DNA from 2 places in the Nocardioides candidus genome. Region 1 is predicted to be linked to the other one. Evidence: riboswitches for the same ligand, from Rfam matches in the RefSeq annotation. Region 1 holds a riboswitch; the other holds the start of a gene.
What was found. A riboswitch is a leader RNA that binds a small molecule or an ion and turns the genes downstream of it on or off. The one in region 1 is predicted to bind thiamine pyrophosphate.

Region 1 (8,311 bases):
TCACGTGCGGAGAGACACCCGGCGGTGTTGGGCAGGACCGGCACGCCGTAGCGCCGGAGCACCGAGAGCAAGCCGCCGTCACGGGTCGACGAGGTGCGGCGCACCGAGACGGTGACCAGCCCGGGCTCGGCCGCCGCGAGCACCGGCTCCAGGAGCGCGAGGCTCGGCAGCCCGCCCGTGCCCAGGAGGAGCCGCGAGGAGAGGGCGCGCCCGGCGATCGTGAGCGGCGTCATCCTCCTTGCACCGCCGTCACGACCTCGACGACGTCGCCCTCCACGAGCCGCCGCCGCGGCCAGTCGGCGCGCGGGACGACCACCCCGCCGACGGCCACGGCGACGCCGCGCGGGCACGGGTCGGCGAGACGGGTGGCGAGCAGGTCGGCGATCGTCCCGCGGTGGGTCTCGGTCTCGCCGTTGACGGTGATGCTCATCGGGCTCCTTCCAGGAGTCGGCGGGGGTCGAGCGGCGCCCGGACGGCGCCGGTCTCGAGGTGGTCGGCCACGAGCCGTGCGGTGAGCGGCGCGAGCAGGACGCCGTGGCGGTAGTGGCCGGCAGCGAGCACGACGCCGTCGGCGACCGGTCCGACGAGCGGCAGGTTGTCCGGCGTCCCCGGCCGGTCGCGGGCGACCGCCTCGACCAGCTCGGCGCGGTCGAGCGCCGGCCAGAGCAGCCGGGCCGCCGCGAGCAGCCGCGCCACCCCTCCCGCCGTGACGACCGGCGCCGCGTCGTGCTCCTCGCTGGTCGCGCCGACGACGACCTCACCCGTCGGCCGCGGCACCAGGTAGACCGGTTCGCCGTAGACCCAGCCGCGCACGGTGCGCCGCGGCGGGTCGTCGGAGCGCAGCCGCAGGATCTCGCCGCGGACACCCCGCACCATCGAGGAGTACGGCGGCGGCAGCCACGCGCCCGTCGCGAGGACCGTGACGTCGTGGTGGCCCCCGGGGTCGGCCGGGACGACCGGCACCCGGTCCAGGAGCGCGGCCACCACGGCACGCGCGTCGACGCTGGCCTCGTCGGGGAGCAGCGCCACACCCTCCTCGCGCCACTCGACCGCGGCACCGTGCCGCTCGAGCAGCGCGACCTGCCGGGCGACCTGCTGGCGGTCGCCGGCGTCATGACCGACGAGCAGGGTGCCGGTGGCGTGCAGGGGCACGCCGAGGGCGTCGGCGAGGTCCGGCCAGAGCGCGAGGGACTCCCGTCCCAGCTCCAGCAGCGCCGCCTCGCCGTGCCACAGCTCGGCCGACGGGCTGAGCATCCCCGCCGCGGCGAAGGAGGCACCGCTCCCCGGCGCGGGGTCGATCACGGTCACCTCGTGCCCGCGGCGCCGCAGCTCGGCGGCGACCGCCAGGCCCACGATCCCGGCGCCCAGGATCCTGGCGCGCACCTCAGGCTCCGAGGGCCGCGGCCAGCTCCTTCGCTGCTGCGACCGGGTCCGGATGTCGCCAGATCCCGCCGATGACGGCGACCCCGTGCGCGCCCGCGAGGAGGACCCGCGGCGCACGCTCCGCATCGATGCCACCGATGGCGACCAGCGGCAGGACGCCGGCCGCGGCGGCGACCGCGGCCGGGCCGATCGGCGCGGGCAGGCCGGCCTTGCTCGTCGTCGCGAAGACCGGCCCGATCCCGGCGTAGTCGGCGCCGTCGAGCGCCGCGCGCACGACCGCTTCACGCGTCCGGCAGGTCGCGCCCACGATCAGGTCGGGTGCGACCCGCCGCGCGTCGGCGACGGGCAGGTCGGTCGCGCCGAGGTGCACGCCGTGCGCCCCCGATGCAAGCGCCACGTCGAGGCGGTCGTTGACGATCACGCGCGCGCCGCTGCCGGCGACGGCCCCGAGCACCCGTTCGGTCAGGGCGAGGAGGGCGCGGCCGCCGTACTCCTTGGCGCGCACCTGGAAGCCGTCGACCCCGGCCTCCGCCAACGCCGACAGCAACGAGTGGTCGTCCTTGTCGGAGACCAGGCAGGTGAGGCGCGGGACCTCGACGACACGACGCATGGGACTGCTCCTTCGCTTCCTGCGCCGGCATGACCCGGATCAGGTTCGACGGTCGGAGCGGCTCCAGCTCCCTCTCAGCCCGCTGCCGCGGACTCCCGTGGTGGATGTGCCTCCACGCTAGCGCAGGTCATGCGGAGAGCGTCGACCGCTCCCGGAGGTGACGCCGTACGGCGAGCGCCGCGGCCCGTCCCGCGCGGTTGCCGCCGATCGTGCTCGCGGACGGTCCGTAACCGACCAGCTGGACACGCGGGTCGACCACGGAGGTGACCGCGGTCTGCACGTCCTTGCCGACCATCTCCAGCGCGATCCCGCCGAGCGGGCTCCGCAGGCGGAGCGGCGCCAGGTGCGTCACGGCCGGGCGGAAGCCCGTCGCCCAGAGGATCACGTCGACGGGTTCGAACGACCCATCGGCCCAGCGCACCCCGTCCGGCTCGATCCGCTCGAACATCGGCCGCCGGGCGTCGTACACCCCGAGGCGCGCGGCCTCCTGCTCCTGCGGGCGCAGGCCCAGCCCGGTCACGCTGACGACGCTCGCGGGCGGCAGGCCGGCGGCGACCCGTTGCTGCACCAGGGTGATCGCGTCACGACCCGCGTGCTCGCCCCACTCCTCGCGCCACACGGGCGGGCGGCGGGTCACCCAGAGCACGTCGGTCAGCGGCGCGAGCTCGCCGAGGAACTGCACGGCCGACGCGCCTCCGCCGACGACCAGGACCCGCTTGCCCGCGAAGTGCTCCGGGCCCGGGTAGTCGACCGTGTGGAGCTGCTCGCCGAGGAACGTCTCCGCGCCCGGGTACGACGGCACGAAGGGCCGCGTCCAGGTGCCGGTCGCGTTGACGAGGGTGCGCGTGGTCCAGGTGCGCGCGTCCGCCCGGACGACGAGGAGGTCGCCCGCGCTCTCGACGCGGTCGACCCGGACCGGCCGCAGGACCGGCAGGTCGAACGCACGCTCGTAGGCGCCGAACCAGCCGGGGATCACGACGTTGGCCCGGTCGCCGCCGCGGCCGGGGGCGGGACCGTCGGGCAGGTCGGCCACGCCGTGCACGTCGTCCATCGACAGCGAGTCCCAGCGGTGCTGCCACGCGCCGCCCGGCCCCTCGTCGGCGTCGAGCACGACGTGGTCGATGCCGAGGCGACGGAGGTGGAAGGACGCCGACAGGCCGGCCTGCCCTGCGCCGATCACGAGGGAGTCGGACACGTGCATGACACGTCAACCAACGCCGGACGCGGCGTATGCCCGACCCGCGGGCGCGCGTATCCTCGCTGACCGTGGCTGAAGCAGAGTTCCGTTACTCCGACCTCCTCCCGACCGGCAAGGACGACACCCCTTACCGCCTCGTGACCACCGAGGGCGTCTCGACGTTCGAGGCCGACGGGCAGACGTTCCTGAAGGTCGACCCGGCGGCGATCCAGCGGCTCACCGCCGAGGCGATGCACGACATCAGCCATTACCTGCGGCCCGCGCACCTGGCGCAGCTGCGCAAGATCATCGACGACCCGGAGGCGTCCGGAAACGACCGCTTCGTCGCTCTCGACCTGCTCAAGAACGTCAACATCTCGGCCGGCGGCGTGCTGCCCATGTGCCAGGACACCGGCACCGCGATCGTGATGGGCAAGAAGTCCGAGGGCGTGCTCACCGGCGCCGACGACGCCGAGGCGATCAGCCGGGGCGTGTTCGACGCCTACACCCGGCTCAACCTCCGCTACAGCCAGCTCGCACCGCTGACCACCTACGAGGAGAAGAACACCGGCACCAACCTGCCGGCGCAGATCGAGCTCTACTCGACCGCGCAGGGCGAGAAGGGACCGGAGTACAAGTTCCTCTTCATGGCCAAGGGCGGCGGCTCGGCCAACAAGTCCTTCCTCTTCCAGGAGACCAAGGCGATCCTCAATCCGAAGCGGATGCTGAGCTTCCTCGACGAGAAGATCCGCTCCCTCGGCACAGCGGCCTGCCCGCCGTACCACCTCGCGATCGTGATCGGCGGCACCAGCGCGGAGTTCGCCCTCAAGACCGCCAAGTACGCCAGCGCGCACTACCTCGACAACCTCCCCACCGAAGGCTCCATGAGCGCCCACGGGTTCCGCGACAAGGAGCTCGAGGAGGAGGTCTTCAAGCTGACCCAGTCCTTCGGCATCGGCGCGCAGTTCGGCGGCAAGTACTTCTGCCACGACGTCCGCGTGGTGCGCCTGCCCCGCCACGGCGCGAGCTGCCCGGTCGCCATCGCCGTCTCGTGCTCCGCCGACCGCCAGGCGCTCGGCAAGATCACCGCCGAGGGCGTCTTCCTCGAGCAGCTCGAGACCGACCCGGCGCAGTACCTCCCCGACACCGAGGAGCAGCACCTCATCCAGGGCGGCGAGGTCGTGAAGATCGACCTCACCCAGCCGATGAGCGACATCCTCGCGACGCTCGCGCAGCACCCGGTCAAGACCCGGCTCTCGCTGACCGGCCCGCTCGTCGTCGCGCGCGACATCGCGCACGCCAAGATCCAGGAGCGCCTCGACGCGGGCGAGGACATGCCGCAGTACCTCAAGGACCACCCGGTCTACTACGCCGGCCCTGCCAAGACGCCCGAGGGCTTCGCGTCCGGATCGTTCGGCCCGACCACGGCCGGCCGGATGGACTCCTACGTGAAGTCCTTCCAGGCCGCGGGAGGCTCGATGGTGATGCTCGCCAAGGGCAACCGGAGCAAGCAGGTCACCGAGGCGTGCGCCGAGTACGGCGGCTTCTACCTCGGCTCCATCGGCGGCCCCGCCGCGCGGCTGGCCCAGGACTGCATCAAGTCGGTCGAGGTGCTGGAGTATCCCGAGCTCGGCATGGAGGCCGTCTGGAAGATCGAGGTCGAGGACTTCCCCGCCTTCATCGTCGTCGACGACAAGGGCAACGACTTCTTCACCGATCCCTCCGGCGCCGTCACCGTCCCCATCAGCGGCATCCGAGTGCGCTCCGCGGAGTAGCCCGGACGTCATACGCCCGTCGACCTGTACGTCGATGCACGTATGACGTCTCACGCGGCCAACCCGGGTGCCCAGCCTGCGCGCCGCAACGCGTCCTCGATCTGCTGGAAGAACGCGTCCGGGCACAGCCGCAGCCCGAGGACCGGGAGCCGCAGCACGGTGTCGCCGTCGAGGGCGACGGTGTTGTGGCGCAGCGCGTCCGCGACGAGGTGCTGCGCCCAGGCGTGGTGTATGCCGTCGACCTCGACCACGGTCCTCCACCGCCGCCACCGGAAGTCGAGGTAGTAGGAGCCGCCGGGAGTGCGCCGCAGCGCCTGCTGCCCGGGCTCGGGGAGCCCGCGCTCACGGCAGCCCCGGAGCACGTCGAGCTCGCCGAGCGATCCGGCACCTCCCGACAGGTCGACGAGCACCGTCCCGAGCAGCGTCCGTCGCCGGTCGCGCTTGACGAGCATCGCCGCCTCGGCGATCTCCTCCACCCGCGCGAGCCCCTGCTGCACGGTCATGGTGACCAGCAACTGTGCCTGCCGGTCGGAGCGCGCCCAGAGGCACGCGCGCACGGCCGCCACCGGTGTGCGCGAGCGTGGCACGGGCGTGAGCACGACGTCCTGCGGGTCCCACCGCCGCGTCTGGCGGATGTCGATGCCTGTCCCACGGTGCCGCACGCGGGCGCCGCGCGGCACGCTCAGCCGGATCGCATGCGGCGTGTAGTGCTGCAGGCCGGCAGCGACGAGCGACGACTCACCGTCGACGTACGCCCTCGGGCCCGCCTCGAGCACCGCGGCCCAGAGACGGGTGAGGTCGGACAGCGGTCCGGTGTGGAGCACGACGCAGTGCACGCCCAACGACTGCCATCGCCGGGCGTCGAGGTTGGCGCCGATGTGTGCCGCGGTCAGTCCGAGCGCGTGCAGCTGCTCGCGGGTGACGACGTGGCCCTGCTCCGCGGCCTTCTCGGCAGCACTCCGGGCCACGGCCAGACGGCGCTCGCGGGTGCCCCTCCTCGCCTCTTCCATGCGCTCACGATCCGCGAAGCGGTCGACGATCGACCCCGCGTCGTACCTCTGCTGTGGACGGCGGGGCTCACGAGCCGGCCCTGTGGACGTCCGACGGCCCCGCCCGCTCAGGACGGACCGTGGTTGGGTGACCCCATGGAGCCCGTCGCCCGAGACGTCACCGACCGCGGCGAGCTGGTGCTGCGACGCCGCGACGACGGGCACCTCGAGCTGCGGGCCAACGGGGTGTTCGTGATGGACACCCTCGAGCACACCTCCGAGGACGCCCTCGCCGCACGTGCCCTCGCTGTGGCGGGTCCCGGGTCGCTCTCCGTCCTCGTCGGCGGGCTCGGCCTCGGCTACACCCTGGCCGCCACGCTGGCGAACGACCGCGTGACCCGCTGCGTCGTCGCGGAGATCGAGCCCGCCCTGGTCGGGTGGCTCCGCGACGGCACCGTCCCCCACGGACCCGGCCTCCTGGCCGACCCGCGCGTCGAGGTGGTCGTCGGCGACGTGGCCGACGCGCTGCGCTCGGCGCGCGAGGAGTACGACGTCGTGCTGCTCGACGTCGACAACGGCCCCGCTTTCCTGGTGCACGACGACAACGCGAGGCTCTACGGCGTGCCGTTGCTCACCGCCGCCCGGGACGCCTTGCGACCCGGCGGCACCCTCGTCGTGTGGTCGGCCGCAGCAGCGCCCGATCTCGAGGCTGCCCTGCGGCACGTGCTCGGCAACGCGGCCGAGGAGCGCTGTCCCGTGCCCGCGCACGGCCGGGTCGGCGACTACTTCCTCTACCTGGCCCGTCGTCCGGCCTGAGAGGGAGGCCCGCCCCTGGGTACTGTCGAGCGCATGAGCGACCCCGACAGCAGTGACGGCAGCGACTTCCGCGTCGAGCACGACTCCATGGGCGAGGTCCGGGTGCCGGCCGCGGCACTCTGGAAGGCGCAGACCCAGCGCGCGGTGGAGAACTTCCCCATCAGCGGCACGCCGATCGAGCCGGCGCTCGTCCACGCGCTGGGCGAGGTCAAAGCCGCGGCAGCCGTCGCCAACGGGCGGCTCGGGGTGCTGCCGGCCGAGACCGCCCATGCGATCGCGTCCGCGGCGCGGGAGGTCGCCGAAGGACGCCACGACGCCCAGTTCCCCATCGACGTCTTCCAGACCGGCTCGGGCACGAGCTCCAACATGAACGCCAACGAGGTGATCGCCTCGCTCTGCGCGGCGGCCGGTGTCGAGGTGCACCCCAACGACCACGTCAACGCGAGCCAGTCGAGCAACGACACGTTCCCGACGGCGATCCACGTGGCCGCGACGCTCGCCGTCGCCGACGACCTGCAGCCCGCCCTCGACGTGCTCGCGACGTCACTGGAGGCGAAGGCCGAGGAGTTCGCCGGGCTCGTGAAGTCGGGCCGCACCCACCTGATGGACGCCACCCCGGTGATGCTGGGCCAGGAGCTCGGCGGCTACGCCGCCACGATCCGGTACGCCGGCGAGCGGCTCGACGCCGTACTCCCCCGGGTGCGGGAGCTCCCCCTGGGCGGCACGGCGGTCGGCACCGGGATCAACACCCCCGACGGCTTCCCGCAGGCCGCGATCGAGGCGCTGGGCGAGGCGACGGGGCAGCCCTTCACCGAGGCGCGCAACCACTTCGAGGCGCAGGGCACGCGCGACTCGCTCGTCGAGCTGAGCGGTGTGTTGAGGACGATCGCCGTCGGCCTCACGAAGATCTGCAACGACCTGCGCTGGCTGAGCTCCGGCCCGACGACGGGCCTGGCCGAGATCCACCTGCCCGACCTGCAGCCGGGCTCCTCGATCATGCCGGGCAAGGTCAACCCGGTGCTGCCCGAGGCCACGCTGATGGTCTGCATGCAGGTGATCGGCAACGACGCGGCCGTGACCGCGGCGGGCGCCAGCGGCAGCTTCGAGCTCAACGTCGCCATGCCCGTGCTGGCCCGCAACCTGCTGGAGTCGGTGCGGCTCCTCGCCGCGTCCACGCGCACGCTGGCGGCCCGCTGCGTCGACGGCATCACGGCCGACGCCGACCGGATGCGCCGCTACGCGGAGTCCTCGCCCTCGGTCGTCACGCCCCTCAACCGGCACCTCGGCTACGAGACGGCCGCCAAGATCGCCAAACAGGCCCTCGCCGACGGCGCCACCATCCGGGAGACCGTCGTCGCGATGGGGTTCGTCGAGCGCGGCGAGATCACCGAGGAGCAGCTGGACGCGGCGCTCGACGTGGAGTCGATGACGCATCCCTGACCTGGCGGTCGATCTCCTCGCCGAGGTCGCGGCGCAGCTGGTCGTGCTCGGGGCCGAGCGGCACCGGCGACCCACCCGTCATCAGCCCCGTCCAGTGGTGCAGGGCGGCCGGCCAGCCCAC
Region 2 (8,311 bases), on a different contig from region 1:
CCGTCTCGACAGAGGAGTAGCGGGTGCCGCCGAGCATGAGGACCACGCCGAAGCCGGTCGCGCAGAAGAGGAAGACGACCACTGCGGACGACACGATGGCCGGACGCAGAGCCGGGAGGGTCACCGTGCGCAGCACCTGGCCCGGAGAGGCTCCGAGGGCGGCAGCAGCCTCGGCCGGGCGGCGGTCCAGGGCCTCCCACGCAGCGCCGACCGTGCGGATCACGACGGCGACGTTGAAGAACACCAGGCCCATCAGGATCGCGACCGGCGTGCCGTCGAGCCCGAGGGAGCCGAGCGGTCCGGACTCACCGACCAGCTGGCGGATCGCGATGCCGACGACCACCGTCGGGAGCACGAAGGGCACGAGGAGCGCCGCCCGCACCACGCCGCGCAACGGGATCCTCAGACGGTGCAGGACGTAGGCGGCAGGCAGGCCCATCACGACCGAGACGACCGTCGACACCGCGCTCGTCCACAGCGTGAACCAGATGACCTTGCGCGTGCGCTCCTCGCCCAGCACGTCCAGCACGCCGAGGTCGAGCGAGCCCTCCGGCCACAGCCCGCGCTGCAGCATCCCGGAGACGGGCAGCAGGAAGAACACCGCCAGCACCGCGGTCGGCACCGCGGCCAGCGCGAGGAGCCCGAGGACGCGCCTCATCGCCGGGCGACCGGTCATCCCGAGGTCAGGTCCGTCCACTGCGTCAGCCACTCGCGGCGGTGGTCGGCGATGTCGGCGGGCGAGACCTCGATGGGCGTGGTCGGCGAGGTCGCGAACGACGCCCAGTCCTTGGGGAGGGGCGTGCCCTCCGCGACCGGGAAGACGTACATGCTCGTCGGCAGCGCCGCCTGCACGTCCGGGCTCAGCAGCCAGTCGACGACCTTCTCGGCACCGGTGGGGTTGGCGGCACCGTCGAGCACGCCGGCGTACTCCACCTGGCGGAAGCAGGTGTCGAGCAGCGCGGACGTCGAGGACCTGCCGTCCTTCACGGTGTAGGCCGGGGAGGTGTCGTAGGAGACGACGATCGGCCGGTCGCCGCCGGACTGGCTGAAGTCGACGTAGTAGGCGTCCTCCCAGCCCTTGTCGATCTTCAGGCCGTTGTCGAGCAGGTCCTGCCAGTAGCGGGTCCACCCGTCGCCGTACTCACCGATCGTGGCGAGCAGGAAGGCCAGCCCGGTGGAGCTGGTCGTCGCGCCCTCGGTGACCGTGAGGTCGGCGTAGGTCGGGTCGGTGAGGTCGTCCAGCCCGGTCGGCGGCGCGATGCCGTGGTCGTCGAACCAGACGTCGTCGATGTTGACGCACACGCTGGCGTTGTCGATCGGCGTCAGCACGCCGTCGTCGTCGCCGGGGAGGCGGTACTGCTCGGCGCCGGCCGGCAGGGGTGCGTCGTACGGCGCGAAGACGCCCTCGGACAGGGCGGCCCCGGCGAACGTGTTGTCCACCCCGAAGGCGACGTCGCCGATCGGGTCGCCCTGGGTCACGGTCAGCTTGCTGGTCAGCTCGCCGCCGTCGCCGGCCGCGCTGTGGGTGAGCCGGCAGCCCGACTCCTTCTCGAAGGCGGAGACCAGCCGCTTCGGCAGGTCGAAGGAGTCGTGCGTGACGAGCACGACCTCTCCGCACGCCCCGGAGGCGTGGTCGCCGGAGTCGTCGCCCTCGGTCGAGAGCGAGCAGCTGCTGCCCAGGAGGGCCAGGGCCGCCAGCGCTGCGGGCAGGACGGCAGGACGGGTGCGCATCGGTGCGGACTCCCTTCGCCGGTGCTAACCGGATCAGGTTCGGAGGGTCTGCGGGTCACCCGCACTCTCAGCACCACCTGGTGCTCCCCTGTCTTTCGCACCCAGGCTAGACCAGCGTGTAGACGATCCCGTCGTCGGTGGTCGTCTCGGTCGCCTCGCCGCGGACGACCAGCAGGTCGAGGTGCGCCTTCGTCTCCATCGCGGCCATCCCCTTGTTGAAGAGGTCGAGCTCGTCGTAGGAGCGCTCGTGGCGGGTCCAGCCGAGGTCGCCGGCGACGACGGTCGCGGTCGAGGCGCCGCGCGAGCGCAACGAGTCGGCGCACTGCACGAGCCGGTGCTCGTGGTGGGCGAGCAGCTCGTCGACGCGGGTGTGCGACGACGGTGCCACCGGTCCGTGGGCGGGGAGGATCCGCAGGTCGGGCAGGGCGCGGACCCGCGCCAGCGACGCCATGAAGTGCCCGAGCGGGTCTGGCTCCGGCGGGATCGTGAAGCCGATCGACGGAGTGATCGTCGGCAGCACGTGGTCACCCGCGAAGAGCAGCCCGTCGGCCCGGTCGGCGTAGACGTAGTGGCCCGGCGTGTGACCCGGGGTGTGCACGGCATCGAGCGACCGCGTGCCGATGTCGAACGTCGTGTCGCCCTCGATCCAGATGTCCGGGTAGGCCCAGTCGACGGGGTCGGGCAGGTCCTCGGTGCGCCGGCCGAGGTCCCAGGCGTCCGCCACCGACCCGGCGCCGGCCGACCGCAGCACGGCGGAGAACGGGTTGCCGCCCTCGAGGTCGCCCCGCCCGGCCGCGTGCAGGAGGTCGAGACCGGGCTTCTCGGGGAGTCCGAGGGCGACGTCGGCGCCGTACTCGTGGCCGAGGACGGTCGCCAGCGTGTAGTGGTCGCGGTGGATGTGGGTCACCAGGAACCGTCGGATGTCACCGAAGCCGGACCCGATCGACCGCAGGCACTTGTCGAGCAGCTCGCGCGCCACCGGGATGGCCCACCCGCCGTCGATCAGGGTGAGGCCGTCGTCGGACGCGACGACGTACACGTTGATCGCCTTGAGGCCGTCCATCGGCAGGGGCAGCGGGATCCGGTGGATCCCCGGCGCCACCTCCCACGCGCCCTCCTGGGCCCAGTGCTCGCCCGAGTCGGGCGAGATGGCCGCGCCGGTGCTGACTCCTGAGGTCATCTGGGCACCCTACTGAGGTGCGTCAGCGGCGCTCGGGGCGAGGTCGGGCAGGTTGAGGTCGAGGTTGGGTGCCTGGATGCCGCCGTCGACCTCGAGCATCTTGCCGGTGACGTACTTGCCGGCGCGCGAGGACAGGTAGACGACCGCGGCCGCGATGTCCTCGGCCTCGCCGATGCTGCCGAGCGGTGTGGTCTCCTCCATCTGCTGCTTGATCTCCGGCACCCCGGCGACGAACTCCAGGGCGCTCGTCATGACCGAGCCGACGTAGATGCCGTTGACGCGGATCCGCGGGGCGAGGTCGGAGGCGGCCAGCTTCGACCAGTGCGCGAGCGCGGCCTTGGCGGTGCCGTAGGCGAGGTAGCCGCGGCCGGTCAGCCGGCCCATCGCGGAGCTGATGCTCACGACCGACTTCTGGCGCTGCTCCTCGGGCTCGCCGGCGGAGGCCAGCATCAGCGGGACGGCGGCGCGGGTGAGGGCGTGCGCCGTGGCGACGTTGAAGTGGAACGCCTCCTCCAGGTAGGCGACGTCGGTGTCGAGGAAGGCGTTGGGGATGGTCCCGCCGACGTTGTTGACGACGACGTCGAGCCGGCCGAGCTCGTCGTACGCCGCCTGCGCCAGGCCGGCCACCGCCTCGGTGTGCGCGAGGTTCGCCGGTACGACGACGGCCCGCCGCCCGGCCGCGCGGATCCGCTCGGCGACCTGCTCCAGCTGGTCGGCGGTGCGTGAGGAGATGACGACGTCGGCGCCCGCCTCGGCGAGGGCGATGGCGGTCGCGGCGCCGATGCCGCGACCGGCGCCGGTCACGACGGCCACGTGGTCGGTGAGGGTGAAGCGGTCGAGGATGCTCATCGAGCCACCAGGCCCCGGCCGGTGACGAGCGGGAGGTCCAGCGCGGTGATCAGCCCCGGCTTCGCGGCGACGACGGCCGGCACCGCGTTGACCAGTCGCTGGGCGGTGACGATCATCCCGGAGACGTTGTGGTCGCCGTGCTCACCGTGGTGGCTGAACTCCAGCTTCATCTGGGGCTCGCCCGTGATCTCGACGCGGTAGCAGCCGTCGCCCTCCAACGGGGTCGGCCAGTCGGGCTCGGCGGACGCGTCGGTGCGCGTGACGTGCTCCAGCGTGATGCGCGGGACGCCGTCGACCGTGCCGATCACTCGGAAGCGCACCGAGCCCATCGTGCCCTCCTCGACGTCGACCGAGTAGGTCTTGACCGTGCGCGGCGCAGGCCGGCGCTCGACCTCCTCGACGAGCGGCTCGTCGAGCGTGACGTCGAGCCCGGCCGCGATCAGCCGGACGACCGGGCCCCAGGCGGTGCTGAGGATGCCGGGCTCCCAGAGCATCGGCCGGGTGTCCATCGGCTGTCCGAAGCCGAAGATGTCACGCATCACGACCGGCTGGTAGTAGGTGGAGTAGTCGGCGATCTCGCTGACCTTCACGTGGTCGATGCGCTGGCTGAGGCTGGACAGCACCAGCGGCATCACGTCGTTGGCGAAGCCCGGGTCGATCCCGTTGACGTGCAGGCTGGCGTCGCCCTGACGGCCGGCCTCGTCGATGCCGTCGATCATCTCCGGCGGCAGGGTCCCGTCGCGGGCCAGGAGGATGACCGGCCCGCTCGACACGACGTTGACGCCGTCGCGGATGAGGCCGGTCAGGTCGTCGATCGACTCGAAGACCCGGTCGTCGGTCATCGCCGCGTGGATGACGCAGTCCGGGCGGAGCGCGACGAGCTCGTCGCGGTCGGTCGTCGCGGCGACGCCCAGCTCCCGCCCGAGCTCGGCCAGCTCGCCGGCGTCCACCCCGCTCTTGGCCTCCGTCGACGTCCACACACCGACGAGCTCGAGGTCGGGATGGGCGTCGACACCGGCGATCGCGTGGCGGCCGATGGTGCCGGTGGACCAGACGACGACGCGGAGCGGCTTCTGCGGGATGGCTTGCGACATGCGCTCACACTAGAACATGTTCTAGTTTCTGGGGAAGGTTCGGGCGGACCCGGGGGGTGGGGGTAACTCAGTGTTCGGTCCGCTCCCGGCGCGTTCGAACCGCTCCCTCGGTGCTGTGACCGGTCGCAGCACCGAGGGAGCGGACGCACCTCCGAGGGAGCGAACGCAACACTGAGTTACCCCCGGCGCGGGCCGCTCCTCACGCGGGCCGCTCCCGGCGCGGGCCGCCGTGAGCGCGGGGGCACGGGGTGCGCGGGATGGGCGGGGCGCGCGGGCTCTCAGGCGGTCGGGATGACCTCGGCCGGCGCCCACTCGACGCAACGGGTGCCGGAGTAGATGGTCGGCATGCACCGGTTGCAGTGGATGCAGATGCCTTCGCGGGCGGTGCCCGCCTGCAGCCGGTCGACCAGGTCGGGCTCGCGGAGCACCGCACGGCCCATGGCGACGAAGTCGAAGCCGTCGGCCATCGCCTGCTCCATCGTGTCGAGCCGGTTGATGCCGCCGAGCAGCATCAGCGGCATCGACAGCTCCTGCCGGAAGCGGAGCGCCTTCTCCTTGAAGTAGGCCTCCTCGAACTCGTAGCGCTTCAGGAAGCTCCTGCCCATCGGCGTCCTCATGCCGAAGCGCACGATCGCCGGCATCGCGGCGGCGAACTCGGCGACCGGCGTCTCGCCGCGGAAGAGGTACATCGGGTTCATCAGCGACGAGCCGCCCGACAGCTGCAGCGCGTCGAGGTGCCCGTCGGCCTCCAGCAGCTGCGCGAACGCCACGCCCTCGTCGGTCGTGACGCCGCCGCGGAAGCCGTCGGAGACGGAGACCTTGGCGGTCACGGCGACAGCGTCGCCGACCTCGTCGCGTACGGCGCGCGCCACCTGCCGCGCGAGCCGGGCCCGTCGCTCGAGGGGCCCGCCCCAGCGGTCCTTGCGGCGGTTGAGGCCCGGCGCGAGGAAGGAGGAGAGGAGGTAGCTGTGCGCCATGTGCAGCTCGAGGACGTCGAAGCCTGCCTGCACGAGGACGCGCGCGGCATCGACGTACGCCCTCGTGACGCGCGACAGGTCCTGCTCGGTCGCAGCCCTGATCATCTGCATCGAGAGCGGGCTCGGCATCCGGCTGGCCGCGATCGCGTGCACGCCGTTGGACCGGCCGTTGGCGACGGGACCAGCGTGCCCGACCTGGGCGGCGATCCCGGCGCCCTCCTGGTGCACGGCGTCGGTCAGCCGCTGCAGCCCGGCGAGCGTCCCGGGCCCGACCACGATCTGCTCGGCGTGCGTGCGTCCCTCCGGGGCGACCGCGAGGTAGGCGACGGTGGTCAGCCCGATCCCGCCGCGCGCCGGCGCGAGGTGGTAGTCGATGAGGGCGTCGGTGACCTGGCCCTCGGGCGCGCGCCCCTCGAAGGTCGCAGCCTTCACCGTCCGGTTGCGCAGCCGCACCGGGCCGAGGCTGACAGGGTCGAAGACCGACGTGCTCATCCCGAAACTGTAACGTGTTCTACTCTGCGCGGTCAGGCGTCCACCTGGCGACGCGGTCGCGCGACCGGGCGCGTGGTTTCATTCAGTCGACATTCGCCGCTCCCACGGAGGTTCCCGTGCGCCGTACCACCCGATTCCGCTCCCTCGCACCCGTCGCCGTGCTGGCCGTCGTGGCGTTCTCCGCCACCGCTTGCAACGGCGACAGCGACAAGGACGCCGACGCGCCGGAGACCGTGATCGTCAACCAGGACGGCGAGACCATCGGCGGCGACCCGAGCACCGTCGCCCCGCTGACCGCCGACCAGATCAGCCAGGCCGTGCTCCAGGACGCCAACATGGGCCAGGGCTGGACGTCGGCTCCGTCGACCGAGGACGACACGACCGCGCCGGGCTGCCTCGCCGACGTCGAGACGTTGACCGACGGGCTCGAGGAGAGCGACAAGGCCGGCACGGAGTTCAGCTACGGCGACATCCTCACCGTCGAGAGCACGGTGTCGGCCTACCCCGACGCCACGGCACTCGGCGCGGTCTTCGACCAGGTGCAGACCGCCGTCGCCGCCTGCACGTCCGTCACGGGCCCCGACGGCAGCGGCAACGACTGGGACCTCACCCTGACCTCCACCGACGACGCCGGCTACGAGGGCGTGGACGACCAGTACAGCACCTCGGGCAGCGGCACGCTGACCACCTCCGACGGCACCGAGGTCGACATCTACCTCGAGCAGACCGCCGTCCGGATCGGGCCCAACGTCGCCTCGATCAGCACCTTCGACATCAAGCCGCGCACGACCGAGCACGACGTGTGGGCCCAGATCGGTGTCGACCGGTTCGTCGCGGTGGCCAACGGAGAGGAGCCGGCGGCCACGACGGCGCCGGCGCCGACCGACTGATCAGCCCCGGCCGGCGCTGGTCGGCCGCTGGTCAGCCCGGTCAGCTGAAGCGCGGCGCGCGCTTCTCCAGGAAGGCGGCGATGCCCTCCTGGCCGTTGGGAGTGCCGGCCAGCGCGCTGATCGACTGCGCCTCCTTGCGCAGCGCGGTCTCCGTCGCGGGCTCGGCGGCGTCGCGGAGGAGGTGCTTCGCCGCGGCGAACGCCTGCGGCGAGCCCGCCAGCAACGTCGCCACCACCTCGTCGGTGGCGGCGGCGAGCTGGTCGGCCGGCACCACGCGGGCCACCAGGCCGGCGTCGGCCGCCTCCTGCGCGGTGAGCAGGTCGCCCAGCAGCGCGAGGCGCAGCGAGCGGTGCAGGCCCAGGGTGTGGACCAGCTGGCTGCCGCCGCAGTCGGGGCTGAGCCCGACCCGCGCATAGGCGAGGCTGAACTTCGCCGTCTCGGCCGCCAGCACGATGTCCCCGGCCGCGGCGAGCGGGAAGCCGCCGCCCGCGGCCGTGCCCTGCACCACCGTCACGACGACCGCGTCGCCGCGCACCAGCTCGGTGATCACCCGGTGCACCGACTCCGCGAGGTCGAGCAGCAGCGCACTCGGGTCGGCCGCACCGGCGAAGGCGCCGAGGTCGCCGCCGACCGAGAAGAACCGGCCGTCGGCCGCGAGCACGATCACCCGCGCACCGTCGGCCTTCGCCCGGAGTACGGCGTCGTGCAGCTGCGCGGTCGCCACCGGCTCGATCGGGTTGCCCCGGTCGGCGGCGGCCAGGGTGATGCGGGCTGCGCCGTCGGCGAAGGCGTAGTCGACGTACTGCTCGGTCATGGGGTGTCCTCTTCCTGGGAGTGGGCCTAGGCCGCGCAGTCGCCGGTGCCGACCTCGGAATCGCTGTCGCGGCCGTCGCCCGCGCTCCCCTCGACCTGCTTCGCGGTGAGCGCGTAGCCGGTGTCGGAGTCCTCGACCGAGGCGGCGAAGACGACGCCGGCGACCTTGCCGTCGGGAGTGATGATCGGGCCCCCGGAATTGCCCGGTCGGACGAGTCCGCGCAGCGAGAAGACGTCGCGGAGCACCGTGCCGCTGCCGTAGATGTCCGGAGAGCGCAGCGTCGG

Region 2: another riboswitch for thiamine pyrophosphate. It lies ahead of ACAX67_RS03410 (thiamine ABC transporter substrate-binding protein); the one in region 1 lies ahead of thiE (thiamine phosphate synthase).

The regions. Positions count from the first base shown of each region.
Region 1 is NZ_JBGGWC010000002.1:641,397-649,707, forward strand. It holds gene ACAX67_RS12775 (thiazole synthase) at 1-233, opposite strand, end outside; gene thiS (sulfur carrier protein ThiS) at 230-430, opposite strand; gene ACAX67_RS12785 (FAD-dependent oxidoreductase) at 427-1,383, opposite strand; gene thiE (thiamine phosphate synthase) at 1,385-1,993, opposite strand; TPP riboswitch at 1,991-2,102, opposite strand; gene ACAX67_RS12795 (NAD(P)-binding domain-containing protein) at 2,121-3,194, opposite strand; gene ACAX67_RS12800 (FumA C-terminus/TtdB family hydratase beta subunit) at 3,260-4,945, shown strand; gene ACAX67_RS12805 (DUF559 domain-containing protein) at 4,996-5,955, opposite strand; gene ACAX67_RS12810 (spermidine synthase) at 6,091-6,750, shown strand; gene ACAX67_RS12815 (class II fumarate hydratase) at 6,784-8,190, shown strand; gene ACAX67_RS12820 (HIT family protein) at 8,135-8,311, opposite strand, start outside.
Region 2 is NZ_JBGGWC010000001.1:689,475-697,785, reverse strand. It holds gene ACAX67_RS03415 (ABC transporter permease) at 1-697, opposite strand, end outside; gene ACAX67_RS03410 (thiamine ABC transporter substrate-binding protein) at 673-1,731, opposite strand; TPP riboswitch at 1,725-1,831, opposite strand; gene ACAX67_RS03405 (MBL fold metallo-hydrolase) at 1,838-2,911, opposite strand; gene ACAX67_RS03400 (SDR family oxidoreductase) at 2,921-3,760, opposite strand; gene ACAX67_RS03395 (NAD(P)H-dependent amine dehydrogenase family protein) at 3,757-4,854, opposite strand; gene ACAX67_RS03390 (oxidoreductase) at 5,133-6,323, opposite strand; gene ACAX67_RS03385 (hypothetical protein) at 6,440-7,213, shown strand; gene ACAX67_RS03380 (enoyl-CoA hydratase/isomerase family protein) at 7,254-8,027, opposite strand; gene ACAX67_RS03375 (MarP family serine protease) at 8,054-8,311, opposite strand, start outside.